DNA from 4 places in the Allobosea minatitlanensis genome. Region 2 is predicted to be linked to each of the others. Evidence: predicted binding sites of a transcription regulator. Region 2 holds the regulator's gene; each other region holds the start of a gene.
What was found. Region 2 encodes LexA, which represses DNA repair genes until DNA is damaged. Its sites were predicted from a motif close to TGTTCNNNNTGTGTTCNG; they were not measured.

Region 1 (7,059 bases), 860 kb from region 2:
CATGCGCGGCCGGCCGTCACCGGCTGCCTTGGAGAGCGCCGACCCGAACAGCGGAACGCCATTCCTGGGGAAACCCGACGCACAATCAAAGAGCCGGAGGATCGGACCGCATGCGCTGTTCGGTCCGGTCCCTAGCCCGGCGGCATCTCCGCCACGGCATGCACCGTATAGCCGCGATAAGGGGCGCCGACCCGGCATTCCGCTCCCGCCGCCCGCGCCAGCGCGCACATCACCAGCGGCAGGTCTTCGCGCGGCGCGACGTGGAACAGCGCGAGCCAGCGCGCCAGCAGGTGCCTGAAGGCGCCCGGCAGCCCGGACTGGTCGCCGAAATCGACGACATGCAGCGAACCGCCGGGGGCGAGCCGCCGCAGCGCCTCTGCCACCACCGGCTGCCAGGGCGGGATCATCGACAGGGCGTAGGAGATCACGATCCGGTCGAAGCCCGGCCGCCCGAACAGGAGCCGCGGATCGAAGCCGGTCGCATCGGCCTGCGCCAGGATGATCCGGTCGCCGAGCCCGGCGCGCGCCACCGCGGCCCGCGCCGTCGCCAGCATCTCGGCCGAGACGTCGAGCCCGTAGCAGTCGCAGGCAGGATAGCGCCGCGCGATCTTCACGAGATTGCGCCCCGTGCCGCAGCCGATCTCGAGGATCGCCGCGCCGGCCGGCGGCTGCAATCCCGCGATGAGCTGGTCGCGGCCGAGCAGGTAGAACTTGCGGCTGGCATCGTAGATATGGCGCTGATGCCGGTAGATCCGGTCCATCAGCCCGGCGGCGGAGCTTGTCGCCGCGGCCCCGCTCACGCCGCCCGTCCCGGCAGCGTGTAGAGGTGGAAGCCGCCATAGATCGCCGAGCGGTCCTGCCGGCAGAGCGCGCGGCTCCTGGCCTCGTCATAGCGCCACTGGTCGAGGATCGCGGCCGGCACCCGGCCGGGCAGAAGCCGTTCATCGGCCGCCGTGCGGAAGATCACCCGCGCGCCCGGCCTGGCCGTGCGCGTGATCTGCGACCACAGCGCCGTCAGCTCGGCATCGTTCATCCAGTCCTGCGCGTCGAGCAGCACATAGGCGTCGCAGCTTTTGGCCGGCTGGTCCTCCAGGAAGGCGGTGATCGCGCCCTGGCGATAGCCGACCCCGCCGGCCCGCGCCTTCACGGCCTCGAAGTGCTGCGGCTGGAGATAGGGCGGCAGCGCCGCATCCGGCCCTTCGCCATAGCGGCGGCCGAAGGCCTGCTGCGCGAAATAATTCTCCTTGAGGTCGAAATCGCAGGCGAGGCGTTCGAGCCTGAGCTTCAGCGCGCCGAGGATGCCGTCCTCGCCATCGGCGGCGAGCGCCTTGTACTGCGCCGGCGGGATGCCGAGGCCGTAGAGCGAGGCCGGCTGGCGCACCAGCCAGCGCACCAGCCGGCGCTCGAAGACCGGCGCGAGATGCTTCCCGTAGAGCGCCCGCTGTTCGGCGCGGTCGCGCGCCGCCAGCATGGCGCGGGGATTGCCGCCGAGCAGCCGTGCCAGCACATGGCCGGCGCCGATGAAGCGGCCGAGCAGCCCGTAGCGGTAGAAGCCCCTGGCGAAGAGATTGATCCGGCGCCGGCCGTCGAGGCCCCGGCCTTCCCAGTAGCCGCGCGAGACGGCATCGAGCCGGGGAGCGATCTCGCGGTCGTAGAACGCGACGTTCTCGCGGGCATCGGCAGCGGCGAAGAAGCGGCGGAAGCTCGCATAATCCGTCATCCGCGCCAGCGCCGCGAGCTTCAGCCGGCCGAGCGCGATATGGGCGCCGTTGAGATCGACCGCGCTGACGCGGATCGGCGCGGCGGTGAGATAGGACAGGATGTTGCAGGAGCCCGAGGCGATGGCGACGACATGGTCGTCCGGCTCAAGGGCGAGCGCCGCCATGTCGACGACCGGGTCCTCCCAGATCTGCGGATAGACCAGCCCGGAGAAGGCGCGGGTGAACATCCATTCCAGCAGGCCGGCCCTGGACAGCGTCCGGCTGCGCTGGACCGCCGTGCTCAGGCCCAGCGTGGTGGCCCGCCGGACCGTGCGTGCCGTTTGCGTCACGGGTTCCCTCCCCTTTCAGGTGGCGAGCCGACTAGAGGAGTCGCGTGACGGTCCGGTGACGGGACCGGCGATGCCGTCATCGTGAAGCGCGGCGCCGCACGGAAAGGGGGCTGAAAATCGGCGGCCGAAGCGCCATATTGGGCGCAGCGAGCCGATGGCCCGACGGGCCGTCCGCCGAGAAGGAGATCGCCATGGGTCTAACGCGCATGTTCGGCACCGGGAAGAAGCAGGCCGAGAGCTTTCCCTTCCAGCTCAGCGATGCCGAATGGCGCGAACGCCTGACGCCGGAGCAGTACCGTATCCTGCGCGGCCACGGCACGGAACGGGCCGGCTCCTGCGCGCTCAACTACGAGAAGCGCGCCGGCACCTTCTCCTGCGCCGGCTGCGGCCAGGAGTTGTTCAAATCGGGCAAGAAGTTCGAGAGCGGCACCGGCTGGCCGAGCTTCGACCAGCCGCTGGAGGGCGCGGTCGGAACCAGTGAGGATTTCAGCTTCGGCATGCACCGCGTCGAGGTGCATTGCGCCAATTGCGGCGGCCATCTCGGCCATGTCTTCCCGGACGGCCCGCCGCCGACCGGCCTGCGCTACTGTATCAATGGCGAAGCGATGAATTTCAGGCCGGAAGCGGCCTGAGGCCCGCTTCCGTCATTCCGGGACGCCGCGCGGCGGCGAACCCGGAACGCTCGGCACGGCCCGTCGCGCCAGCGCCGCCGCATCGACCCCCGGCGGCAGATCGCCGAACTGCCCGGCCCAGCCATCGCCGAGCCGCGTCGCGATGAAGGCGTCGGCCACCGCGGGCGGCGCGAACCGCAGCAGCAGCGAGCCTTGCAGCGCGAGCGCCAGTTGCTCCGTCAAGCGCCGCGCCTGCCCCTCGTTGCGCGTCAGATCCGGCAATGCGCCTTCCAGCCGCCGCAGCGCGGCATCGTAGCGCCGGTCCGCCCCCGCAGCCGCCATCAGCTCGGCCCGCAGCACGTCGACCACCCCCTCCTCCCGCGCCAGCGAGCGCAGCACGTCGAGGCAGATGACGTTGCCCGAGCCTTCCCAGATCGCGTTGAGCGGCGCCTCGCGGAAGAGCCGCGCGATCGGGTGCTCCTCGATGAAGCCGTTGCCGCCATGGCATTCCAGAGCCTCGGTGACGACGGCAGGCGCCCGGCGCGTGATCCAGTATTTCGCGATCGGCGCACCGACCCGCGCCAGCAGCCGCTCGCTCGCGGACGCCGCTTGCCGGTCGAGCGCCGCGAACAGCCGGAAGGCGAGCCAGGCGGCGGCCTCCGCCTCGATCGCGAGGTCGGCCAGCACGTTCTGCATGATCGGCTGGTCGATCAGCGCCTTCTGGAAGGCGCGCCGATGCCGGGCGTGATGGGCGGCGAGCGACACCGCCATCCGCATCAGCCCGGACGAGGCCGCCGCGATGTCGAGCCGCGAATTGTGGTTCATCGACAGCCCGGTGCGGATGCCCCTGCCCGGCTCGCCGACGAGGTGGCCGATCGCGCCGCGGAACTCGACCTCCGAGGAGGCGTTCGAGCGGTTTCCGACCTTGTCCTTGAGCCGCTGGATCGCGACGCCGTTGCGCTCGCCCGATGGCAGCCAGCCCGGCACGGCGAAGCAGGAGATGTCCTCGCCCGTCCGCGCCAGCGTCAGGAACAGATCCGAATGCGGCACCGAGAAGAACCACTTTCGCCCTTGCAGCGACCAGGTGCCGTCGCGATTGTCCTCGGCCACCGTCTGGGTCTGGCGCAGGTCGGAGCCGCCCTGCGTCTCGGTCATCGCGGTGCCGACGGTTGCCCCGGTCTTGAGCTGCGCCGGCCCCTGCCGCGGATCGTAGCGGCTGGAGGTGACGAGCGCCCCCCATTGCTCCCACAGCGCGGCGTCCTGCTTCAGAACCGGCACGGCGGCATAGGTCATGCTGATCGGGCAGCAGATGCCGCTCTCGGCGCCGTACCAGAGATATTGCAGCGCGGCGCGGGCCACCTGCGCGCCGGGCTCCGGCCGGTTCCAGGCGAGCGCATGCGTCTCCTGGCCGATGGCGAGGCCGATCAACTCGTGCCAGGCGGGATGGAAGGCGATCTCGTCGATGCGGTTGCCGAAGCGGTCGAACGCCCTGAGCTCCGGCGAGTAGCGGTTGGCGAGGGAGGCGAGCTCCTGCACGCGCGCCGAGCCCACCGCCCGCCCGGCCTCGTGCAGCCGCCCGCGCGCCCAATCGGCGCCGAAGGCCGAGACGATGCCGGGCAGCACCGGATCGGCGGCGAAGGCGTCGTAGCCGGCCAGCACCGGCACCTGATTGGTGACCTGATCGCCGCGCGATGGCTCCGCCATGGCTTTCCCTCCGATCCGCGAACCGCCCCGTCGTTAACCACCAGACTATGCCGCCGTTCGCCTTTTGCGAATCCGCCCGATTGGCGCCCGGGTTCTGGCGGCACGTCCCGCCCGCGCCGCGGCCGGCGCCTGCCCCTCCCTCTGGTACGACAAGCGCCACGCGCTGAGTCTCGAAGCGACCTACGCCGCGCGCAATCGCGATCTGCCGGCCAAGGTTTATCTTTACGTCGGAGAGTACGAGGCGCTGCGCAAAGGCGACCGGCGCTACAACCAAACGATCGACATGGTCGCCGACAACCGGACCCTGGAGGCGGCATTACGCGGCCGGAAATACCCGAGCTTGAAACTGAAATCGGCGATATTCAACGACGAGGACCACCTCTCCGTAGCTCCGCGCGGCTTTACGCATGCGCTGGAGTACCTTCTCCCGGCGCGTTGAACCTCCCGCGACGCCCCTGCCGCCACCTCCCTGTGGAACGGGATGTAAAATGATCGCTCCGGCAGGGCGCAATCCTGACATCGACGCCCTATATTCGCCGGAGAACGAATCACGCACGAGCAGCCCGCACCCGTGTCCGACGCAGACCCCTTTTCCGCTCCCCCGCCGCGCCCCGGCGGCCTTGCCGCGCGCGCCGCGGCGCAGCCGGCCGCCGGCTATCTCGCGGGGCTGAACCCGGAGCAGCGCCAGGCGGTCGAGGCGACGGAGGGCCCGGTTCTCGTGCTCGCCGGCGCCGGCACCGGCAAGACCCGCGTGCTGACCACCCGCATCGGTCATCTGATCGCGACCAGCCGCGCCTATCCCTCGCAGATCCTCGCCGTCACCTTCACCAACAAGGCGGCGCGCGAGATGAAGGAGCGCGTCGCCCATCTCGTCGGCTCGGTCGCCGAGGGCATGCCCTGGCTCGGCACCTTCCACTCGATCTCGGCCAAGCTGCTGCGCCGCCATGCCGAATTGCTCGATCTGCGCAGCGATTTCACCATCCTCGACACCGACGACCAGATCCGCCTGATGAAGCAGGTGATCCAGGCCGAGGGCATCGACGAGAAGCGCTGGCCCGGCCGCATGCTGGCCGGCTTCATCGATAGTTGGAAGAACCGTGGCCTTAGCCCCAATGACGTGCCGGCGGGCGAGGCCGCCGTCTTCGCCCATGGCAAGGGCGGCAAGCTCTACGCCGCCTATCAGGAGCGGCTCAAGGCGCTCAACGCCGTCGATTTCGGCGACCTGCTGCTGCATTGCCTGACGCTGTTCCGCGATTATCCGGACGTGCTCCAGACCTATCACGAGCGCTTCCGCTACATCCTGGTCGACGAGTATCAGGACACCAACACGGCGCAGTATCTCTGGCTCAGGCTGCTGGCGCAGGGCCGGCGCAACATCTGCTGCGTCGGCGACGACGACCAGTCGATCTATGGCTGGCGCGGCGCCGAGGTCGACAACATCCTGCGCTTCGAGCACGATTTTCCGGGCGCGACCGTGATCCGGCTGGAGCGCAACTACCGCTCGACCGGCCATATCCTCGCCACCGCCTCGAAGCTGATCGCCCGCAACGAGGGCCGCCTCGGCAAGACCTTGCGCACCGAGGGCGAGGCCGGCGACAAGGTCACCATCACCGGCGCCTGGGACAGCCAGGAGGAGGCTCGCCTCGTCTCCGACGAGATCGAGGCGATGCAGGCCAAGGGCCACGACCTCGGCGAGGTCGCGGTGCTGGTGCGCATCTCGGCGCAGATGCGCGAGATCGAGGAGCGCTTCGTCCAGGCCGGAGTGCCCTATCGCGTCATCGGCGGCCCGCGCTTCTACGAGCGCGCCGAGATCCGCGACGCGCTCGCCTATCTGCGCTGCGTCGTCTCGCCGACCGACGACCTCGCCTTCGAGCGCATCGTCAACGTGCCCAAGCGCGGGCTGGGCGACGCCACCGTCCAGCTCCTGCACAACCATGCCCGCGCCACCGGCTTCTCGCTGATGCAATCGGCCCGCGCCGCGGTCGAGAGCGACGAATTGAAGCCCAAGGCCCGCACCGCATTGCGCGAGCTGGTCGACGCCTTCGGCCGCTGGTCCGCCCGCGCCGAGCATATGCGCCAGGGCGAGCTCGCCGAGCTCGTGCTGGAGGAGAGCGGCTACACCGAGATGTGGAAGAAGGACCGCTCGGCCGACGCCGCCGGACGCCTGGAAAACCTCAAGGAACTCGTCCGTTCGCTCGACGAGTTCCCCGACCTGCCGGCCTTCCTCGAGCACGTCTCGCTGGTGATGGATGCCGATGGCGGCGAGGCCGAGCGCCGCGTCTCGATCATGACGCTGCATGCCGCCAAGGGGCTGGAATTCGACACGGTCTTCCTGCCCGGCTGGGAGGAAGGGCTCTTCCCCAACCAGCGCGCGCTCGACGAGAACGGCCGTGCCGGGCTGGAGGAGGAGCGCCGCCTCGCCCATGTCGGCCTCACCCGCGCCCGCAAGAAGCTGAAGCTCTATTTCGCCTCGAACCGGCGCATCCACGGCCTCTGGCAGACCAGCCTGCCGAGCCGCTTCATCGACGAGCTGCCGGAGGAGCATGTCGAGGTCGAGCAGGCCCCGACCAGCTATTCGCAGGGCGGCTACGGCGCCTCGCGCTTCGACCGGATGGAGAGCTTCGGCTCCAGTTACAACACGCCCGGCTGGCAGCGCGCGCAGGAGAACCGGGCGAAGAATGGCGGTTTCTCCGA
Region 2 (7,059 bases):
TGAAGAAGATCGCGGCGCTGGCCGCCATGCTCGGCGCCACGGCCTATTGCATCTTCTCCGGCAGCGACGTCGCCACCGAGCGCTCGCTGATCATGACGCTCGTCATGCTGGGCGCGATCCTCGTCGACCGGGCGGCGCTCAGCATGCGCAACCTCGCCCTCGCCGCGATCATCGTGCTGCTGCGCGAACCCGACGCGCTGCTCGGGCCGAGCTTCCAGATGTCCTTCGGCGCGGTCGCGGCACTGATCGCCTTCGCCGAGCGCTGGGACCGGCGCGACCCGTCGCAGCCGCCCTCGCTCCTGCCCTGGCCGCTGCAGGCGCTCTGGACCGCCTCGCTCGGCATCCTCGTCACCACCATCCTGGCCACGGCCGCGACCGCGCCCTTCGGCGCCTTCCACTTCCAGACCTTCAATCCCTTCGGCCTGCTCGGCAACGCCATGGCGCTGCCCTTCGTCTCGCTCTGCGTGATGCCTGCGGCGGTGTTCGGCGTCATCGCCTATCCCTTCGGGCTGGACTGGCCGGCCTGGGCGCTGATGGGCCTGGCCTCCGAGATCGTGCTCAAGGTCGCGCATGGGGTCGCGACCATCGACCATTCGACCGTGACCGTCGCGGCCTTCGGTCCCGGCGTCCTGCTCGCCTTCGTCGTCTCGCTGCTCTGGCTCACGCTCTGGACCACCGGCCTGCGCTGGCTCGCCGTGATCCCGCTGGTGCTCGGCGTCGCCTTCGCGGCGAAGCCGGAGCGGCCGGAGATCCTGATCGAGCGCGACGGTTCCGGCATCGCCGTGCGCGGCAGCGACGGCCGCCTGGCGATCGCCGGCCGGCCGAGCCGCTTCGTGGTCCAGCAATGGCTCGCCTCGGACGGCGACGACCGTTCGCCGGAGGATGCCGGGCTGCGCGGCGGCGTCGCCTGCGACAGCCGCGCCTGCATCGCCCGCACCGCCGACGGGCGCAGCGTCTCCTATGCGCGCGACCGGGTCGCGATCATCGAGGACTGCCGCCGCGCCGACCTCGTCGTCACCAATATTCCGTGGAGCGCGCCTTGCGCCGCGATGCTGGTCGATCGCATGGCCCTGTCGCGCAACGGGGCGACCTCGCTCCATCGCAGTCCAGGCGGCTGGAGAAGCGATTCCTCGGAGGCCGGCGCCGGCGAGCGACCCTGGAGCCGCCGCAAGCCGCCGGCTCCGGCGCAGCCGGCTGCCGCACGGACACAGCCCTTGCCGGAGAGCCCGGCCGACAGCGACCCGGACCCGCTCTAGGAGCGCGCCAACTTAACGCGGAACCGCCTTGACGCGGAACCGCGCCGTCAGTCCGGACAAGCCGCGCGAGCGGCCCCGATCCGGATCTAGGCCCTAGCCGTCCGGAATCGATCCCCCGTCTTCGCTCCGCTCCGCCCGGGCTGACAGCTCCGCCCGGGACGACATGGCAGGTCCGTTCACCGAGCAGATAGGGTCAGGACCCGCCGGTCGATAGGCGGCTCAGTAGCGCCGCAGCAGGTTGACGAGGCGGCCCTGGATCTTGACGCGGTCGGGGCCGAGGACGCGGGTCTCGTAGGCCGGGTTGGCGGCTTCGAGCGCGATCGAGGAGCCGCGCCGGCGCAGGCGCTTCAGCGTCGCCTCCTCGTCGTCGATCAGGGCGACGATGATGTCGCCGGTATTGGCGGTGTCCTGCCGGCGGATGACGACGGTGTCGCCGTCGAGGATCCCGGCTTCGACCATCGAATCGCCCCGCACCTCCAGCGCGTAATGCTCGCCCGAGCCCAGCATGTCGGGCGGCAGCGAAACCGTGTGGCTGCGGCTCTGGATCGCCGAGATCGGCGTGCCGGCGGCGATGCGGCCCATCACCGGGATCGAGACCGGCGCCCGGGCATCCTCCTCGGCCGGGGCAGGGCGGGGCTTGGCAAGGTTCGGCTGCGCGCCGAGGCCGCCCTGCACGACGGCGGGGTTGAAGCGCCGCGGCTGCGGGCCGGCGAGCCCTTCCGGCATCTTGATGACCTCGAGCGCCCGTGCGCGGTTGGGCAGGCGGCGGATGAAGCCGCGCTCCTCCAGAGCCATGATCAAGCGGTGAATGCCGGATTTCGAGCGCAGGTCGAGCGCATCCTTCATCTCGTCGAAGGAAGGAGGCACGCCGCTCTCGCGCAAGCGTTCCTGGATGAAGCGCAGGAGTTCGTGTTGCTTGCGTGTCAGCATGATCGTCGCCGGCGCTCCCCAAGGCGGTTCGGTGCAGATTCGAAACAAAGCCAGAACACTATAGCTGTTCGCTTTGTGTTCCGCAAGGAGCCGCTAGCGCAGGCGCAGCACCCGGCAGGCTTCGCCTTTCTTAGCCGGCTCCGAATGGGCCGGCCGGATCGTCAGGGCCCTGGCCCGGGCGAGGGTACCGAGCATCGCGGAATCCTGCTTGTCGAACGGCGTCGCGACCCATCCCGCCGGAGTCAGGGCGAGATCGGAGCGGACATAGTCCTCGCGCTCGTCATTAGCCGGCATATCTTTTCCGAGAATCGCGGGGATGGCGCGACTGCGGTCGGGCTCGGGCATGCCGAGCAGGGCTTCGATCAGCGGCAGCACGAAGAGATGGCCGCAGACGATCGAGGAGACGGGATTGCCCGGCAGGCCGAGCACGACCATGCGCCCGAGCCGCCCGGTCATCATCGGCTTGCCGGGGCGCATCGCGATCTTCCAGAAGCCGAGGCTCATCCCGGCCCGCGTCAGGGCCTCCTGCACGAGGTCGTGGTCGCCGACCGAGGCGCCGCCCAGCGTGATCAGGACATCCGCCTCCGCCGCCCGCGCGGCGGCGATCCGGGCGGCGAGGTCGTCATGGTCGTCGCGGGCGATGCCGAGATCGAGGGCTTCGCCGCCGGCCTTCTCGACCAGCGCCAGCAGCGAGAAGGAGTTCGAGGCGACGATCTGGTCCGGCCCGGTCGGCTGGCCCGGCGTCACCAGCTCGTCGCCGGTGGCGAGGATCGCGACGCGCGGCTTGCGGCGTACCCGCAGCTCCGGATAGCCCATGGCGGCGGCGAGCCCGAGGGCGGCGCTGTCGAGCACGCGTCCGGCCGCCAGCGGCACGTCGCCCTCGCTGAAATCGAGCCCGGCCGGCCGCAGGAACTGGCCCTTGGCGGCCGGCACGCGCACCGTGATCGTCTCGCCGCCGACGCCCTCGGCATTCTCCTGGATGAGGATGGTGTCGGCCCCCTCCGGCATCGGCGCGCCGGTGAAGATGCGCACGGCCTCGCCCGGGCCGATGCCGCCCCGGAAGCGCCGCCCGGCCGCCGATTCCCCGATGACGCGCAGTTGCCGGCCGGCTGCCATGTCGCCGGCGCGGACGGCGTAGCCGTCCATGGCGGAGTTGGCGAAGGGCGGCTGGGTCCTAAGCGCGGCGAGATCGGCGGCGAGCACCCGCCAGGCGCAGCGCGCCAGCGGCAGGGTCTCGCTGCCGGTCGGTCCCGGAACGCTGTCGAGCAGGGCCTTGAGCGCGACGGGAACCGGGGTGAGGGCCATGTCGGGATGCCTTTGACGATCGCGTCTGGGTTGCCGGAAGGCGCGCCGGGCCTCAGCCCGCCGCGCCGGCGTCGTAGTCGCCGGATTGTCCGCCGGACTTGTGCAGCAGGCGGATATTCTCGATCCGCATCGCCCGGTCGACCGCCTTGACCATGTCGTAGACGGTGAGGCAGGCGACCGAGACGGCGGTCAGCGCCTCCATCTCGACGCCGGTCTGGCCCTTCATTCTGACCTCGGCGCGCACGCGCACGCCGGGCAGGGCCTCGTCCAGGGCCAGATCGACGGCGATCTTGCCGAGCAGCAGCGGGTGGCAGAGCGGGATCAGCTCATGGGTGCGCTTGGCCGCCATGATGCCGGCGAGCCGCGCGGTGCCGAGCACGTCGCCCTTCTTGGCGTTGCCGTCGCGGACGATCGCGACCGTCTCCGGCGCCATCACCACGCTGCCCTCGGCGATGGCGAGGCGGGCCGTCTCGGCCTTGCCGCCGACATCGACCATATGCGCCTGGCCCTGCGCGTCGAGATGGCTGAGCCGGCTCACGCCGCGCTCTCGCGCGCCGCGCCGGTGAGCAGGGCCCGCGTCGCGGCGGCGACGTCATCCTGCCGCATCAGGCTCTCGCCGACGAGGAAGCCGTTCACCCCGGCCTTGCTGAGGCGCTGGACGTCGGCATGGCTGAAGATGCCGCTCTCGCCGATGACGATGCGGTCGCGCGGCACGCGCGGCGCCAGCCGCTCGGTCACGGCGAGATCGACATGGAAGCTGCGCAGGTCGCGGTTGTTGATGCCGAGCAGCCGGCTTTCGAGGGCGAGCGCCCGGTCGAGCTCGGCGTCGTCGTGCACCTCGACCAGCACGTCCATGCCTAGGGCGCGCGCGGTGTCGTTGAGCGCCCGGGCGGTGGCGTCGTCGACGCCGGCCATGATGATCAGGATGCAGTCGGCGCCCCAGGAGCGGGCCTCGTAGACCTGATAGGGGTCGTAGAGGAAATCCTTGCGCAGCGCCGGCAGGCCGGAGGCCTCGCGCGCGGCCGTCAGGAAATCCGGGCGGCCCTGGAAGGAGGGCGCGTCGGTCAGCACCGAGAGGCAGGCCGCGCCGCCCGCCGCATAGGCGCGGGCGAGCGCCGGCGGATCGAAATCGGCCCGGATCAGGCCCTTGGACGGGCTCGCCTTCTTGATCTCGGCGATGAGCGCCGGCTCGCCCGCCGCGATCTTGCGAGCGAGCGCGTCGGCGAAGCCGCGCGGCCGGGCCGCCGCGCCGGCGCGCTTCTCGATCTCGGCTTGCGGCACCGCCGCCTTGGCGGCGGCGATCTCCTGCCGCTTATAGGCTTCGATCCTGGCGAGAATGTCGGTCACGACCCATCTCCTCAGGCGTTCGAGACGGCGATCAGCTTCGCCAGCACCGCCTTGGCCTTGCCGGAATCGAGGGCGGCGGTCGCCTGGGCGAAGCCGTCCTTCAGGTCGCCCGCCTTGCCGGCGACCAGCAGCCCCGCGGCGGCGTTGAAGGCGGCGATGTCGCGGAAGGCGGTTTTCTCACCCGAGAGCGCCGCGTTCAAGGCGGCGGCGTTCTCGTCCGGCGTGCCGCCGCGCAGCTCTTCCGGCCTGGCCAGGCCGAGCCCGACATTGGCGGGGTCGATCGCGAAGCTCTCGATCCTGCCGTTCTCCAGCGAGACGACGCGGGTCGGGCCGGTGGTGGTGATCTCGTCGAGCCCGTCCGAGCCGTGCACCGCCCAGACGCGGGTGGAACCCAGCGAGGCGAGCACCTTGACCATCGGCTCCAGCCAGGTCTCGGAGAAGGCGCCGATGAGCTGGCGCTTGACGCCGGCCGGATTGGAGAGCGGGCCGAGCAGGTTGAAGATGGTGCGCGTGCCGAGTTCGGTGCGCACCGGCGCGACATGGCGCATCGAGGCGTGATGCGCCGGTGCGAACATGAAGCCGACGCCGGCCTCCCGGATGCAGCGCTCGGTGCCGGCGGCGTCGAGCCCGACCTTGACGCCGAGCGCGGTCAGCACGTCGGCCGCGCCCGAGCGCGAGGAGGCGGCGCGGTTGCCGTGCTTGGCGACCGGCACGCCGCAGGCCGCGGTGATGATCGAGGCCAGCGTCGAGACGTTGTAGGAGCCGGAGGAATCGCCGCCGGTGCCGACGATGTCGATCGCCTCCGGCGGCGCCTTGACGGTGAGCATCTTGCCGCGCATGGCGCCGACCGCGCCGGCGATCTCGTCGACGGTCTCGCCGCGGACGCGCAGCGCCATCAGGAAGGCGGCGGATTGCGCGTTCGTCACCTCGCCCGAAAGGATGGTGTCGAAGGCGTCGCGCGCTTCGTCGCGGGAGAGCGTCGCGCCGGTCGCCACCTTGGCGATGAAGGGTTTGAAATCGTCCATGATAACTCTGCGGAATCAGGCTGAAGGGGTCAGGGCGGCGGCGTCGCGTTCGCTCTGCCATCGCTCCGCGAGATCGAGGAAATTCCGCAGGATCGTCGCGCCATGCTCGGAAGCGATGCTTTCCGGATGGAACTGGACGCCCTGGACCGGCAGCTCCCGGTGCGAGAGGGCCATGATCAGGCCGTCATCGGTGTCGGCCTCGATGGCGAAGACCGGCGGGCAGGATTCGCGCTCGACGACGAGGGAGTGATAGCGCGTCGCTTGAAACGGGCCGTTGATGCCGCGGAACATCCCGCGCGCCTGGTGGCGGATCGGCGAGACCTTGCCATGCATCGGCACCGGGCAGCGCACGACCTTCCCGCCGAAGGCCTGGCCCATCGCCTGCAGGCCGAGGCAGACGCCGAAGATCGGCTTCACGCCCGCGCCCCGCCCGACGAGATCGAGGCAGATTCCGGCTTCGTCGGGGGTGCAGGGCCCGGGCGAGAGCACGATGGCGTCGTGCTCGCCGGCGAGCGCCTGCTCGACCGTGAGCGCGTCGTTGCGCCAGACATCGACCTCCGCTCCCAGCCCGCCGATAAGGTGGACCAGGTTCCAGGTGAAGCTGTCGTAGTTGTCGATCAACAGAACGCGCATGGCCGGACCCGTGTATGCGGCTTGAGGTCATGCACGCTCGGGGGCGGGGTGGTCAAGTTTCGACGGGGCCACGCGCAGGAGCCGCTTCCGTCTTTCCGGGCGGCCCGCAGGGCAGAGCCCGGAATGGCGGCGGAGGTTCTTTGCCTAGCCCCGCGCGCTGCGCGGCATGCCGGCCGTGCGCGGCTGGGCCAGCCCGGGTGCGGTCTCGACGCCGAGCGCCGGCAGGGCGAGCGTGCGCTGGCCGCGGAAATCGACATGGCAGACGATCAGCCCGCGCTCCTCGATATAGCCGAGGAGCCGCCGCGCCCGGCTCGGCGAATGGCTGCCATAGACCCGCGCCAGCTCCGCGTCGCTCGGGCAGGAGCCGCCCTCGATCGCGGTGCGGGCGATGAACAGGAACAGGCCCTGCAGATCCTCCGGCAAGGCGCCCGACGCCGCGACGGCGGCCTGCCAGCCTTCGCTCGCGGCGATGCTGTCGCTGACCCCGGCGCGCGCCACGGCGAGCCGGCGGCGGAATTCCTCCAGGCTCAGATGCGTGCGGCCGAGCCGGCGCATCCGGCAGC
Region 3 (7,059 bases), 1.4 Mb from region 2:
GCCGGAGAAGTCGGTGTCCTCGTAATAGACGCGGACGGCGATCCGATGGGGGCTGCTCATGGCGGCCGGAATATAGGCGGCAGGGCCTGCGGGCAAATCGTCTCGGGAACAAAACGGCGCCGAAAGCATAGTCGAGAGGCGGACAGCAGCACGAGGGAGGCATCCATGTCGCTATCGGCCAAGGCACTCACGCGGCTTCTCGACAAGGGCGAGCTCGATCTCGTCGGGCGGACCCGGCGCGGCAAGCTCGCCGGGGAGAGCGACGGGGATCTGCGCGATCTCGCCCGGACCCTGCGCGAGCGGCGCAACCGCGCCCGCGATCTCGCGCGCCAGCAGCGCCGGGAGTTCCGCGGCAAGGCGGCGCCCCAGGGCGCGCGGCCGGCCTCGGACAACCGCGGCACCAAGGCCAAGGCCGATGCGCTGACCGTGGCGCTGAAGCGCGTCGGCGCCGAGCAGACGCGCCGGGCCGAGAAATTGCGCGCCCCCAGCCAGCGCAGCCTCGCGCGCAAGGCGCTCGCCCTCAAGCAGGGCCGGGACAAGCCGAAGCGCCCGGCGAGCCGCAACGCCGGCAAGGGCATGCAGGCGGTCGAGAATCCGAAGGCGGCGAAGTCCGGCGCGCTCAACGATGCCGGCGCCCGCCCGGCGCTGATGCGGGCGAAGATCGCCCGCCGCTAAAGGCCGCTGCATCGGAAAGACGGAACCGGAATGGCGGTTGACGTGCCCCGTACGCTATTCAGTCCGATGCGCTAGGAAGTGTGGACTCTTGGGATTCCCAAGACTGATGAGGCGTGATTCAAGGCTGTCTTTTGGAGGCAGCCATGGGCGTTCTGGACCGTCTGATTCTTCGGGACGATCAGTGGGAGCGGATGTCGGTCCACATCATCGGCGACGAGCGGACGCGCGGCTCGTCTGGCCGCGACAATCGCATGTTCGTCGAGGCGGTGTTGTGGATCGTGCGAACCGGCTCGCCTTGGCGCGATCTACCCGAGGCGTTCGGTGACTGGAACAGCGTCTTCCGCCGCTTCAGCCGCTGGAGCCATAAGGGCGTCTGGTGGCGCATCTTCGCGGCGATGTCGGACGATCCGGACTTCGAATACCTGATCGTCGACTCCACCATCATCCGCGCCCATCAACACGCCTCGGGCGCAAAAAAGGGGCTGAAGATCAGGCTCTTGGCCGCTCCCGTGGCGGCCTGAGCACCAAAATCCACATGGCCGTGCGCGGTCTCGGCTGTCCGGTCCGCTTCGCACTCACGGCCGGCCAGAAGGGAGATGCCCCACAGGCCGATGCCCTGATCGAAGGCTTGCCTGCCGCAGTCATCATGGCCGATGCCGCCTATGACAGCGACCGCCTGCGTCAGGCCATCGCCCGCAAGGGAGCCGTGGCCGTGATCCCCAACAACCCGTCGCGTGCCCGCAGGTACCCGATCGACAAGCACCTCTACGCCCAACGCCACCTGATCGAGTGCTGTTTCTCTAAACTCAAACAGTTCCGCCGCGTCGCCACCCGGTTCGAGAAAACTGCCAGACACTACCTCGCCGTCGTCACCCTCGCCGCAACCGTCCTATGGCTCAAATAACTGTCCACGAAACCTAGCCCTCGTCCTCTTCCCCGAACAGCCCGAACTGCGCCGTCTCGCGCGAGGGCTCGGGCATGCCGAGATGGCGGAAGGCGTGCGGCGTCAGCAATCGCCCGCGCGGCGTGCGCTGGATGAAGCCCTGCTGCAGCAGGAAGGGCTCGATGATCTCCTCGATCGCGTCGCGCGGCTCCGAGAGCGAGGCGGCGATGGTCTCGATGCCGACCGGGCCGCCGCCGAAATTGACCGCGACCGTGGTGAGGTAGCGCCGGTCCATCTGGTCGAGGCCGATGGCGTCGACGTCGAGCAGGGAGAGCGCCTTGTCGGCGACCTGGCGGGTGATGATCGGATCGGCGTCGACGATGGCGAAATCGCGCACGCGCCGGAGCAGCCGGCCGGCGATGCGCGGCGTGCCGCGCGACCGGCGGGCGATCTCGTTGGCGCCGTCCTCGGACATCGGCACGCCGAGCACGCGGGCGCCGCGCGCGACGATGCCCTGCAATTCCTCGACCGTGTAGAATTGCAGTCGGACCGGGATGCCGAAGCGGTCGCGCAAGGGCGTGGTCAGCAGGCCGGCGCGGGTGGTGGCGCCGACCAGGGTGAACTTGGGCAGGTCGATCTTGACCGAGCGCGCCGCCGGCCCCTCGCCGATGATCAGGTCGAGCTGGTAGTCCTCCATCGCCGGATAGAGGATCTCCTCCACCGCCGGGTTGAGGCGGTGGATCTCGTCGATGAAGAGCACGTCGCGCTCCTCGAGATTGGTGAGCTGGGCGGCGAGATCGCCGGCCTTGGCGATCACCGGGCCGGAGGTCGAGCGGAAATTGACGCCGAGCTCGCGGGCCACGATCTGCGCCAGCGTCGTCTTGCCCAGCCCCGGCGGGCCGACGAAGAGGACATGGTCGAGCGCGTCGCCGCGGCTTTTGGCAGCCTCGATGAAAACCTGGAGATTCGCGCGCGCCGCCGCCTGGCCGGTGAAGTCGGCGAGCGAAAGCGGGCGCAGCGACAATTCGCTGTCGTCGTCGCGGCGCTCGGCGGTCATCAGTCCGGAGCGTTTCGGATCGCTCACAGCGCGATCTCCAGCTCGATGGCGTCGTGGATCGGAATGTCCTTGTATCCCGTCTTGATGATGGTCGGCACCACGGAGCGATAAGCGTCGATGGCTTCCAGATAAAGCCCCGAGAGGCGGAAGCCGCGGCGCTGGTAGAAGACGAGGCCCGGCATGTTGTCGTTGGTCGTCATCGCCTTGAGGCGGGTCGCGCCCGCCGCCCGCGCCGCCGCGACCACGGCGTCGAGCATGCGGATCGCCACGCCTTCGCCGGGCCTGAGCGAATGCAGGGCGCAGAGATAGGCGGTGTCGCCGCGGAGGGTCCAGCTCGCCAGAGCGGCGGTGCGTCCGCCCGGCTCGTAGAGGCCGAGCGCGTTGATCTCGGCGACGTCGTAGACATGCAGGCCGATCATCATGCTGTGCGAGCCCCAGGCGGCCAGCATGATCTCCAGCAATTCGCCCTTGTCGGTGACGACGCGCAGCTCGAGGTCGTCCGGCGTGCTGCCGGCGGGGCTCATTTCGACAGTTCCTTGAGGCCGAGCCTGATGAGCTGGGCCGTGCCGGCGCCGTCGCCCGCCGCCTTGGCCGCCGCGGCGACGGCCGCGACCGCCTGCGCCTGCGGATAGCCGAGATTGGCGAGCGCCGAGATGGCGTCGGCCACGGGCTGGGGCAGCTTTCTGTCTTCCAGCGCGCCGGAGAGCTGGGCGAGGCTGGGATCGACATGGCCGAAGGCCGGCGCCTTGTCCTTGAGCTCGGCGCAGAGGCGCTGCGCCAGCTTCGGCCCGACGCCGGGCGCGCGCGCGATCGCCGCCTTGTCGTTGGTGGCGATGGCGGTGGCGAGCCCGCCGGGGTCGAGCGTCGAGAGGATGGCGAGCGCCACCTTGGCGCCGACGCCCTGCACCACCTGCATCAGCCGGAACCAGTCGCGCTCGACATCGGACAGGAAGCCGTAAAGACGGATCGCATCCTCGCGGACATGGGTCTCGATCGAGAGCGCCGCGGCCTCGCCGGGCTTGGGCAGGCGCTGGAGCGTGCGCGCCGAGCACTGCACGACATAGCCGACCCCCTGCACGTCGATGATGACGTGGTCCTCGCCATAGGAGTCGATCACTCCCTTGAGCTTGCCGATCATCGACAATCTTCCCCTGTCGTCCCGGGCGTGACCCGGGATCCATGCCGGAGCGCAGCCGAAATAGGGTCAGGCATGGATCCCGGATCTCCGCTTCGATCCGTCCGGGACGGCCTGTCCATGTGTAGGATCACCGCAATTTCGCGAGGGTCGGCTGTCGCGCATCGCCCCGTCAGCCCGCCGCGCGCATCTGCGCGACCAGCGCCCTCATGCCGCGATGCTGGGCATGGCAGATCGCGACCGCCAGCGCATCGGCCGCATCGGCGGAGGTCGCCTCGGCCCGGGGCAGCAATACGCGGATCATCGCCTGGATCTGCTTCTTGTCGGCGTGGCCGACGCCGACCACCGTCTTCTTGACCAGGTTCGCGGCGTATTCCGCGACGCTCAGCCCCGCCAGCGACGGCACCACCAGGGCGATGCCGCGGGCCTGGCCGAGCTTCAGCGCCGATTGCGGGTCGCGGTTGACGAAGGTCTCCTCGACGGCCGCCTCATGCGGCTCATAGGCGCAGATCACCTTGCCGATCCCCTCATGGAGCTGGCGCAGGCGCTCGCCGAGCGAGAGGCCGCCGGCGCTCTCGACGCAGCCGCAGGCGAGGAAGGAGAGCTTGCTGCCTTCCGAGACGATGACGCCCCAGCCGGTCTTCCGAAGGCCGGGGTCGATGCCGAGGATGCGAATCGCGGGTGCCATGACGCGCTCAACCTAGCGGATGTTTCGGATTTGTCCCGCGCGGAACCGCGGCGGAGATGAATTCCCCTCATCGGCGCCATCGAAAAGGAAGGCTGTTCTTGTCGCGGGGCTGCGGGCATGCTGCGCCGGATCAGCTTTCGCCGCGCCGGGACCATGCCGCTCAGCCTTTCCGCCTTCATGCCGGGCCTCACGGCCGACGCGATCGCCGTGCTGCTGGGAGCGACGCTGATCGGCGGGCTGGTGCGCGGCTTCACCGGCTTCGGCTTCGCCATGGTGTTCATGCCGCTGGCCTCGGTGGTGCTCGGGCCGGTCGCGGCGCTGGGGCTGATCTGGTTCATCGACCTGCCCTTCGCCCTGCCGATCGCGGCGCGCAGCGCCAGGCGGGCGGAATGGAGCGAGATCCTGCCGCTGCTGCTGACGGCGACGCTGGCGCTGCCGGCCGGGATCTGGCTGCTGACCTGGCTCGACCGCGCGACGATGCGCTGGATCCTGGCGCTGCTGGTCCTCGCCGCGGTGGCGCTGATGGCCTCGGGCTGGCGCTATCACGGGCGCCCGGGCGTGGCGCTCTCGCTCGGGGTCGGCGCGCTCTCGGGGCTGTGCAACGGCATGGCCTCGATCGGCGGCATGCCGCTCGCGGTGTTCTGGCTCGGCGCGCAGCGCAACGACCGCCACAAGACGCGGGCGAACATGCAGGCCTTCTTCGGCGTCTCGACGCTGATCGGTGGCGCGATCCTGTGGTGGAAGGGCATCCTGACGCCAAGCGGGCTGGCGATGGCAGTGCCGCTCTTCGCGATCTACGGCGCGGGGCTCTGGGCCGGCACGCATGGCTTCCGGCTCGCCTCGGAGGCGAGCTTCCGGCGCGGCGCCTATCTGCTGATCTTCCTCAGCGCGCTGAGCAGCCTGCCGCTCTGGGACGGGCTGCTGGGGCGGTGAGTGTTTCCCGCCCTCATTGCGAGGCGCGAAGCGACGAAGCGATCCGGGGGCGGCAGAGCTCTACGCCCCCTGGATTGCCTCGCTTGGCTCGCAATGCTGGAAGCGGCTGCAATCAGGCGCTGAGCTTGGCCATGATCTCGTCGGCGATCTCGAAATTGGCGAAGACGTTCTGGACGTCGTCGTCGTTGTCGAGCGCCTCCATCAACCGCATCATCGAGGCGGCCTTGTCCTCGTCGAGCGGGGCGGTGGTGGTCGGCCGCCAGACGGGCTTGGCCGAGGCCGGGGCGCCGAGCGACGCTTCCAGCGCCTTGGAAACCTCGTTCAGGCTGTCGAAGGCGCAGAGGATGGTGTGGCCGTTCTCGTCCGAGATCACGTCGTCGGCGCCGGCCTCGATCGCCGCTTCCATCACCGTGTCGGCGTCGCCCGCTTCGGGCGGATAGGCGATCTCGCCGACGCGGTTGAACATGAAGGAGACGGAGTTGCTCTCGCCGAGCGCGCCGCCCGCCTTGGTGAAGTAGGAGCGCACCGCGGACGCCGTGCGGTTGCGGTTGTCGGTCAGGGCCTCGACGATGACGGCGGCGCCGCCCGGGCCGTAGCCCTCGTAGCGGACCTCGTCGTAGTTCTCGCCCTCGCCGCCGGCCGCCTTGTTGATGGCGCGCTGGATGTTGTCCTTGGGCATGTTCTCGGCGCGCGCGGCGAGCACCGCCATGCGCAGGCGCGGATTCATGTTGATGTCGGGCATGCCCATCTTGGCGGCGACGGTGATCTCGCGGGCCAGTTTCGAGAACAGCTTGGAGCGCACCGCATCCTGCTTGCCCTTGCGGTGCATGATGTTCTTGAACTGTGAATGGCCGGCCATGGGAGCTCGTTACCTTCAAAGGTTGCGGCGGAAAGCGCTGGAAGGCGGCCTTATAGGCGCCGCCTCCGCCCGCGCGCAAGCGCCGCGCGCGCCGGAGCGCGTCAGGACAGCCAGGCTTCCGGCACCGCCTGGCTGAGATGCGGGCCGATGCGCACCGCCCAGACCGCCTTCGCCAGGCCGGTCGCGTCGTCGATCTCGACGGCGACGCCCGACAGCGTGCCTTCGCCCGTCGACGGCTCCAGCCGGGCGCCCGGCACCTTCTGGAGGAAGCGGCGCACCGGCTCGTCCTTCTGCATGCCGAGCACGGAATCGTAGTCGCCGCACATGCCGGCATCGGACTGGAAGGCGGTGCCGCCGGGCAGGATGCGCGTGTCGGAGGTCGGCGCGTGGGTGTGCGTGCCGACGACGAGGCTGGCGCGGCCGTCGAGGAAATAGGCCATGGCCTGCTTCTCGCTGGTCGCCTCGGCATGGACGTCGACGATGACGGCATCGGCGACCTCGCCGAGCGGGCAGGCGGCGAGCTCGCGCTCGACCGCCGCGAAGGGGTCGTCGAGCGGGTCCATGAACAGCCGGCCCATGACGTTGACGACGAGGACGCGGGCGCCGTTGCGCGCTTCGATCACGGCGGCGCCGCGGCCGGACGTGCCGGGCGGGTAGTTGGCCGGGCGGATCAGCCGGTCCTGCCGCTCGATGAAGACCAGCGCCTCGCGCTGGTCCCAGGAATGGTTGCCGAGGGTGACGACATCGGCGCCGGCGGCGAGGATCTCGTCGCAGATCGCCTCGGTGATGCCGAAGCCGCCGGCCGCGTTCTCGCCGTTGATGACGACGC
Region 4 (7,059 bases), 470 kb from region 2:
CTCAGGGCAGCCTGGCGGCGAAGGCCCTTTCGCTGGCCGGAGGCGCCGCTTTCGCAGCCGGCGAAGGCGATCTGTTCGATCTCGACGGCGTCACCTTCGCCGTGCCCGGCCGCACGCTGCTGGAGCCGCTGAGCCTTACCCTGCCGGCGCGGCGGGTGGTCGGGCTGATCGGGCACAACGGTTCGGGCAAGTCGACGCTGCTCAAGCTGCTCGCCCGCCAGCAGGCGGCCACCGGCGGCACGGTCCGCTTCGAAGGCAAGGCGCTCGAGGCCTGGAACGGCCGGGCCTTCGCGCGCAAGGTCGCCTATCTGCCGCAGCAGACGCCGGCCTCGTCGGGGCTGCTGGTCAAGGAGCTGGTCGCGCTCGGCCGCTACCCCTGGCACGGCGCGCTCGGCCGCTTCGGCGCGAAGGATCGCGAGAAGGTCGCCGAGGCGATGGCGCTCACCGATGTCGAGCCGTTCGCCGAGCGGCTGGTCGACACGCTCTCGGGCGGCGAGCGCCAGCGCGCCTGGCTGGCGATGCTGGTGGCGCAGGACGCCGAATGCCTGCTGCTCGACGAGCCGACCTCGGCGCTCGACATCGCCCACCAGATCGAGGTGCTCTCGCTGGTGCGCCGCCTGTCCGCCGAGCGGGGGCTCGGCGTCGTCGTCGTCCTGCACGACGTCAACATGGCGGCCCGGTTCTGCGACGAGATCGTCGCGCTGCATTCCGGCAGGATGATCGCACGCGGCGCGCCGGACGAGATCATGACCTCGCAGCAGCTCGCCCGCATCTACGGCGTGGCGATGAGCGTGATCGCCCACCCCCAGACACAGCGCCCGATCGCGCTCCCAGCCTGAGCGCGGTCGCCGCGGAGACGGATATGGATCTGATCAAGCGGTTCGCCGCCTATTACCGGCCGCATCGCGGCCTCTTCATGCTCGATTTCGGCAGCGCGGTCGCTGCCGGCCTGCTCGAACTGGCCTTCCCCGTCGCGGTCACCCTCTTCATCGACCGGCTGCTGCCGACCGGCGAGATCGGCCTGATCGCGCTCGCCGTCGCCGGGCTCTTCGTCGCCTATCTGATCAGCGCGGGGCTGCAGGTCGTCGTGACCTATTGGGGCCACAAGCTCGGCATCGGCATCGAGACCGAGATGCGGGCCAGGGCCTTCGACCATCTGCAGAAGCTCTCCTTCGGCTTCTTCGACAACCAGAAGACCGGCCATCTCGTGGCGCGGCTGACCAAGGACCTGGAGGAGATCGGCGAGGTCGCGCATCACGGGCCGGAGGACCTGTTCATCGCGATCATGACCCTGATCGGCGCCTTCGCGCTGATGCTGTGGGTGCATGTGCCGCTCGCCATCGTCACGGCGCTGGTGGTGCCGCTGACCGCCTTCGTCACCATCCGCTACGGCAGCCGGATGACCCAGAACTGGCATGCGCTCTACGGGCGGGTCGGCGATTTCAACGCCCGCATCGAGGAGAATGTCGGCGGCATCCGCGTCGTCCAAGCCTTCGCCAACGAGGAGCATGAGCGCCGGCTCTTCGCCGAGAGCAACCGCCGCTACCGCGACACCAAGCTCGCCGCCTACAAGCTGATGGCCGCCTCGACCTCGCTGTCCTATCTCTCGATGCGCTTCGTGCAGGTCGTGGTGATGCTGGCGGGCGGCTGGTTCGTGGTGCGCGGCGAGCTGACGGCGGGCGGCTTCGTCGGCTTCCTGCTGCTGGTCGGGGTCTTCTTCCGCCCGGTCGACAAGATCAACGCGGTGATCGAGACCTATCCGAAGGGCATCGCCGGCTTCCAGCGCTATCTCGAATTCCTGGCGACCCGTCCGGACGTCGCCGACAGGCCGGGTGCCCGCGCGGTCGAGCGGCTGCGCGGCGACATCGCCTATCGGGAGATGCGCTTCGGCTACAGCGCCGAGCGGCCGATCTTCGACGGGCTCGACCTCGACATCGCGGCCGGCGAGACCGTCGCCTTCGTCGGCCCGTCCGGCGCCGGCAAGACCACGATCTGCTCGCTGCTGCCGCGCTTCTACGAGGTCGCCGGCGGCGCGATCCTGATCGACGGCATCGACATCCGCGACATGACGCTGCAATCGCTGCGCTCGAACATCGGCATCGTGCAGCAGGACGTCTTCCTCTTCGCCGGCAGCATCCGCGACAACATCGCCTATGGAAGGCTCGACGCGACCGAGGAGGAGATCGTCGAGGCGGCCCGGCGCGCCCGGCTCGACGGCGTCATCGCGGCGCTGCCCGATGGGCTCGACACCGTGATCGGCGAGCGCGGCGTCAAGCTCTCGGGCGGCCAGAAGCAGCGGCTCGCCATCGCCCGCATCTTCCTGAAGAACCCGCCGATCCTGATCCTCGACGAGGCGACCTCGGCGCTCGACACCGAGACCGAGAAGGCGATCCAGCAATCGTTGGCGGAATTGTCGCAGGGGCGCACGACGCTGGTGATCGCCCATCGCCTCGCGACCATCGCCAATGCGGACCGCATCGTCGTCGTCGAGAACGGCGACGTCGTCGAGCAGGGCAGCCACGCCCAGCTCCTGGCCCGCAAGGAGGGGCGCTATCGCAGCCTCCACGCCGCCCAGGCCGGCCATGGCGGGGCGGTGCCGGGCAACGCCGTCGCCTGACGCGGTCCGCGCCGGCCGGGGCGGCTTCTGCGGCCGCCCTGCCACATCCCGCGCGATCCTCGCCGGAGTTGCAAAAGCCGATTAGAACATATAGTGAACATTACATGAAGCGTTCACTGAAAGAGCGGCTGGCGATCCTTTCGGATGCGGCGAAATACGACGCCTCCTGTGCCTCGAGCGGGGGCGAGAAGCGCGATTCGCGCAAGGGCGGCATCGGCTCCTCCGGCGGCAGCGGCATCTGCCATGCCTACACGCCGGACGGCCGCTGCATCTCGCTGCTGAAGATCCTGATGACCAATTTCTGCATCTTCGACTGCGCCTATTGCATCAACCGCGTCTCGAGCAATGTCGAGCGCGCGCGCTTCTCGGTCGACGAGGTGGTCACGCTCACCCTCGAATTCTATCGGCGCAACTATATCGAGGGGCTCTTCCTGTCCTCGGGCATCATCCGCTCGCCGGACCAGACCATGGCCGACATGGTCCGCATCGCCCGCACCCTGCGCGAGCGGCACGGCTTCAAAGGCTATATCCACCTCAAGACGATTCCCGATGCGTCGCCGGAGCTGGTGCGCGAGGCGGGGCTCTGGGCCGACCGGCTCTCGGTCAATGTCGAGCTGCCGCGGGATGCGAGCCTGCGCCGCTTCGCGCCCGAGAAGCGGCCGGAGACCATCCGCGCGGCGATGGCCCAGATGCGGCTGGAGCGCGAGGCGGCGAAGGAGAGGAGTTTCACCGGCCGCGCCGCGCCGCGTTTCGCGCCGGCCGGCCAGAGCACCCAGATGATCGTCGGCGCCGATGGGGCGGACGACGTCGCCATCCTGAGCGCGGCGACCCGGCTCTATGGCGGCTATCGCCTGCGGCGGGTCTATTATTCGGCGTTCAGCCCGATCCCGGAAGCCTCCGCGGCGCTTCCCCTGGTCAAGCCGCCGCTGATGCGCGAGCACCGGCTCTACCAGGCCGACTGGCTGATGCGCTTCTACGGCTTTTCGGCCGAGGAGATCGCCACGGGCGCGCGCAAGGGCCATCTCGACCTCGACATCGACCCGAAGCTGGCCTGGGCGTTGCAGCACCGGGCCCGGTTCCCGCTGGATGTGAACCGGGCTCCGCGCGAGCTTCTGCTGCGCGTGCCGGGCTTCGGCGTTCGCACCGTGGACCGCATCATCGCCGCCCGCCGGCACGGCGCGCTGCGCTTCGACGATCTCGTCCGCATCGGCGCGGCGATGAGGAAGGCGCAGCCCTTCGTCAGCCTGCCGGGCTGGTCGCCGCGCGGCCTGACCGACAGCGCCGCGCTGCGGGCCCGCTTCGCGCCGGCGCCGGAGCAGTTGGCGCTGCTGTGAACGTCGTCGTCACGCTGCCGCGCCAGGGCGTCGCCGCGGCCTGGCGGGCCGCGGCCCGGCTGGCGATCAGCCATCGCATCGCGCCCGAGCGGATCGACTGGAACGGCGGAGGTGGGCTGTTCGCGGGCGGGCCGCTGCCGGAGCAGCCCGGCGGGCATCGGCTGCGGGTGAGCCGCGATTTTCTGCGCCTGGCCGACGCGGTCGTCTGGCATGCCTCGCCCGAGCGTTTCGCGCTGCTTTACGAGGCGCTGTGGCGGCTCGACCGGCAGGATGGGGCGCCGCTGTCGCAGGCCGATCCGCTCGGCCGCAGGCTCGGCCTGATGGCGAAATCCGTCGGGCGCGACATCCACAAGCTGCACGCCTTCCTGCGCTTCCGCGAGTTTCCCTCCGGCGGGGAGCGGCGCGCCTTCGGCGCCTGGTTCGAGCCGGAGCACGACACGCTGGAGCCGGCCGTGCCCTTCTTCGTCGGGCGCTTCGCCGATATGGACTGGCTCATCGCCACGCCGCGGCTGACCGCGCGCTTCGAGAACGGCCGGCTTTCCTTCGCGGCCGGCGGGGTCCGGCCCGACTGGCCGGACGACGCTTCCGAGGCGCTCTGGGCCACCTATTTCACCAGCATCTTCAATCCGGCGCGGGTGAAGCTCGCCGCGATGCGGTCGGAGATGCCGAAGAAATACTGGCGCAACCTGCCCGAGACCCGCCTCATCCCCGCCATGCTCGCCGATGCCGGGCGGCGGGTCGAGCGCATGCGCGCGGCAAGCGCCAGCCCGCCGCGTGCCGGGGCGGCGGCGGTCTCGGCGCGCTATCGCGCGGGGCTGCCCGCGCCGGCCGAATGGCCGGACGATCTCGGCCAGGCCCGGCAGGCCGCCATGCAGTGCCGCCGCTGCGGGCTGTGCGAAGCCGCGACGCAGACCGTCTGGGGCGAGGGGGACCCACAGGCGCCGGTCATGGTCGTCGGCGAGCAGCCGGGCGACCGGGAAGATCTCGCCGGCCGGCCCTTCGTCGGCCCCGCCGGCCGGCTGCTGCGCGAGATCATGGCCGCGCAGGGTCTCGACCCCGGCTCCGCCTGGCTGACCAATGCCGTCAAGCATTTCAAGTTCGTGCCGCGCGGGAAGCGGCGCCTGCACCAGAACCCGGACCGCCGCGAGATCGACCATTGCCGCTGGTGGCTGGGGCTGGAGCTGGCCTTCATCCGGCCCCGGATCGTGCTGGCGCTCGGTGCGTCCGCCGCCTTCGCCCTGACCGGCGACGAGCGGCCGCTTTCGCGCCGGCGCGGCGCGTTCGAGGCCGGCCTGCATGGCGGGCCGGTCCTGGTCTCCTGGCACCCTTCCTATATCCTGCGGACGCCGGATCCGGGCGAGCAGGCGCGGCTGCGGCGCGAGCTCGCGGCCGACATCGCGGCAGCACTGGCCCGCGCCGGCGATTCTGCCGCGATGCCTCCTCCGCCCGCCATGCCGCCATGACGGCTTCGTCCTGGCGCGGCTCAGGCCGAGCGGAAGATGTCGACGAAGAGGCCGTGGAACTGGCGCGGCGCGACGACGAGGCTCCGGCAGTCGAGCGGGTCGCCCGCGCCGTCGATCTCGGTCGCGAGGCAGCCGGCCTCGCGCGCGATGATGACGCCGGCGGCCAGGTCCCACAGGTCGAGCTTGGCGCCCGAGGCCCAGAAGCCGTCGAAGCGGCCCTCCGCGACATAGGCGATCTCCAGCGCCGCCGAGCCCGGGCTCCTGATCCCCGAAACCCGGGGCATGATCGCGGCCATCTCGCGGGCGGCCTTCTCGGTGTCGCCCTTGCCGTTATAGGGGAAGCAGGTCCCGACGACGGCATGGGCCAGCGAGGCGCGGCTCGACCCGCTCAGCCGCCTGTCGCCGAGATAGGCGCCTTCGCCGGCGGCGGCCCAGAACAGCTCGCCGCTCAGCGGGTTGTAGGTGACCCCGGCCGTGACCTCCTCGCCCTCCATCAGGGCGAGCGACACCGAGAATTGCGGGATGCCGTGCAGGAAGTTGTTGGTGCCGTCCAGCGGGTCGATGACGATCCTGGGCCCGTCGCCGGCATCGGGCGAGGCGCCGCCCTCCTCGCCCAGCACCGCGATACCGGGCAGGGCCTCGTTCAGGAAGGCGACGATCAGCCGCTCGGATTCGATATCGGCGGCGGAGACGAAATCGGATGGACCCTTCTCGAGGATCGACAGGGCGGAAAGCTGGGCGAAATGGCCGGCGAGCGAGGCGCCGCCGATCCGGGCGGCCTCCTTCATGGCGTCGACGATGGCGCGGCGGGTCCGGGGCGTGCTGGGCATGACGGGGCGACCTGGCTGGGAGTCGGGATGCTGCGCGGCGGGCCTACGCGGCCGGCGTGCCTGCGGGCCGCCGGCGGGCGATCCGGTCGAGGGCGGCCCGATGCAGCGCGGGATTGGCCGCCGCCAGGCAGCGCCCGCTCGAATGCAGCGTCAGCGGGGCGCCCTCCCAGTCGGTGATGACGCCGCCGGCATTGGCGATGACCGGGACATGGGCGAGCACGTCGTGCGGGGTGGTGAAGCGGTCGATGGCGACGTCGATCCCGCCCGAGGCGAGCCGGCCATAGGCATAGCAACTGCCGCCATAGACGCACCAATGCACCGAGGAGCGCAGCGCCTCGAAGACCGGCAGGCTCGCGGGATCGTAGAGCTCGATATTGCTCGTCGACAGCACCGCCTCGGACAGGACGGTCCGGCCGGAGGTCGCGACGCGCCTGCCGTTCAGGGTGGTCGGGAAGCCGTCCGCGCCGATCCAGCGCTCGCGGGTCATCGGCTGGTCGATGACGCCGAGAACCGGGACGCCGCGATGGGCGAGGGCGATCAGCGTGCCGAAGACCGGGATGCCGGCGACGAAGGCCTTCGTGCCGTCGATCGGATCGAGCACCCAGACATAGTCGGCCCCGGTCGCCTGGGCGCCGAATTCCTCGCCCTGGATGCCGTGCTCCGGGAAGGCCTCGCCGATGCGCCGGCGCAGCTCCGTCTCGACGCGCCGGTCGATCTCGGTCACCGGGCTGTCGTCGCCCTTGGAGTCGAAGGCGTTGATGCGGCCGGCCGCCTCGCGGATGATCGCGCCGCTCGCCTCGGCCATCTCCTGGGCG

Region 1: the regulator LexA is predicted to act here: its motif matches at 4,905-4,922, upstream of ACWH43_RS08210 (ATP-dependent helicase).
Region 3: the regulator LexA is predicted to act here: its motif matches at 4,459-4,476, upstream of ruvC (crossover junction endodeoxyribonuclease RuvC).
Region 4: the regulator LexA is predicted to act here: its motif matches at 2,700-2,717, upstream of ACWH43_RS14755 (putative DNA modification/repair radical SAM protein).

Annotation. Positions count from the first base shown of each region.
Region 1 is NZ_OZ224509.1:1,678,889-1,685,947, reverse strand. It holds gene ACWH43_RS08235 (class I SAM-dependent methyltransferase) at 132-800, opposite strand; gene ACWH43_RS08230 (DUF3419 family protein) at 797-2,050, opposite strand; gene msrB (peptide-methionine (R)-S-oxide reductase MsrB) at 2,242-2,682, shown strand; gene ACWH43_RS08220 (acyl-CoA dehydrogenase family protein) at 2,695-4,365, opposite strand; gene ACWH43_RS08215 (hypothetical protein) at 4,430-4,804, shown strand; gene ACWH43_RS08210 (ATP-dependent helicase) at 4,937-7,059, shown strand, end outside.
Region 2 is NZ_OZ224509.1:2,533,984-2,541,042, reverse strand. It holds gene ACWH43_RS12585 (ComEC/Rec2 family competence protein) at 1-1,256, shown strand, start outside; gene lexA (transcriptional repressor LexA) at 1,476-2,186, opposite strand; gene ACWH43_RS12575 (molybdopterin molybdotransferase MoeA) at 2,280-3,491, opposite strand; gene moaC (cyclic pyranopterin monophosphate synthase MoaC) at 3,544-4,029, opposite strand; gene trpC (indole-3-glycerol phosphate synthase TrpC) at 4,026-4,838, opposite strand; gene trpD (anthranilate phosphoribosyltransferase) at 4,850-5,863, opposite strand; gene ACWH43_RS12555 (anthranilate synthase component II) at 5,879-6,496, opposite strand; gene ACWH43_RS12550 (ATP-binding protein) at 6,641-7,059, opposite strand, start outside.
Region 3 is NZ_OZ224509.1:1,180,930-1,187,988, forward strand. It holds gene ybgC (tol-pal system-associated acyl-CoA thioesterase) at 1-60, opposite strand, end outside; gene ACWH43_RS05630 (hypothetical protein) at 166-675, shown strand; one part of gene ACWH43_RS05635 (IS5 family transposase) at 819-1,146, shown strand; one part of gene ACWH43_RS05635 (IS5 family transposase) at 1,146-1,579, shown strand; gene ruvB (Holliday junction branch migration DNA helicase RuvB) at 1,593-2,615, opposite strand; gene ACWH43_RS05645 (GNAT family N-acetyltransferase) at 2,639-3,139, opposite strand; gene ruvA (Holliday junction branch migration protein RuvA) at 3,136-3,753, opposite strand; gene ruvC (crossover junction endodeoxyribonuclease RuvC) at 3,923-4,438, opposite strand; gene ACWH43_RS05660 (sulfite exporter TauE/SafE family protein) at 4,556-5,371, shown strand; gene ACWH43_RS05665 (YebC/PmpR family DNA-binding transcriptional regulator) at 5,484-6,230, opposite strand; gene ACWH43_RS05670 (TIGR00282 family metallophosphoesterase) at 6,332-7,059, opposite strand, start outside.
Region 4 is NZ_OZ224509.1:3,002,097-3,009,155, reverse strand. It holds gene ACWH43_RS14765 (ATP-binding cassette domain-containing protein) at 1-839, shown strand, start outside; gene ACWH43_RS14760 (ABC transporter ATP-binding protein) at 863-2,617, shown strand; gene ACWH43_RS14755 (putative DNA modification/repair radical SAM protein) at 2,722-3,951, shown strand; gene ACWH43_RS14750 (UdgX family uracil-DNA binding protein) at 3,948-5,414, shown strand; gene ACWH43_RS14745 (inositol monophosphatase family protein) at 5,435-6,244, opposite strand; gene ACWH43_RS14740 (inositol monophosphatase family protein) at 6,288-7,059, opposite strand, start outside.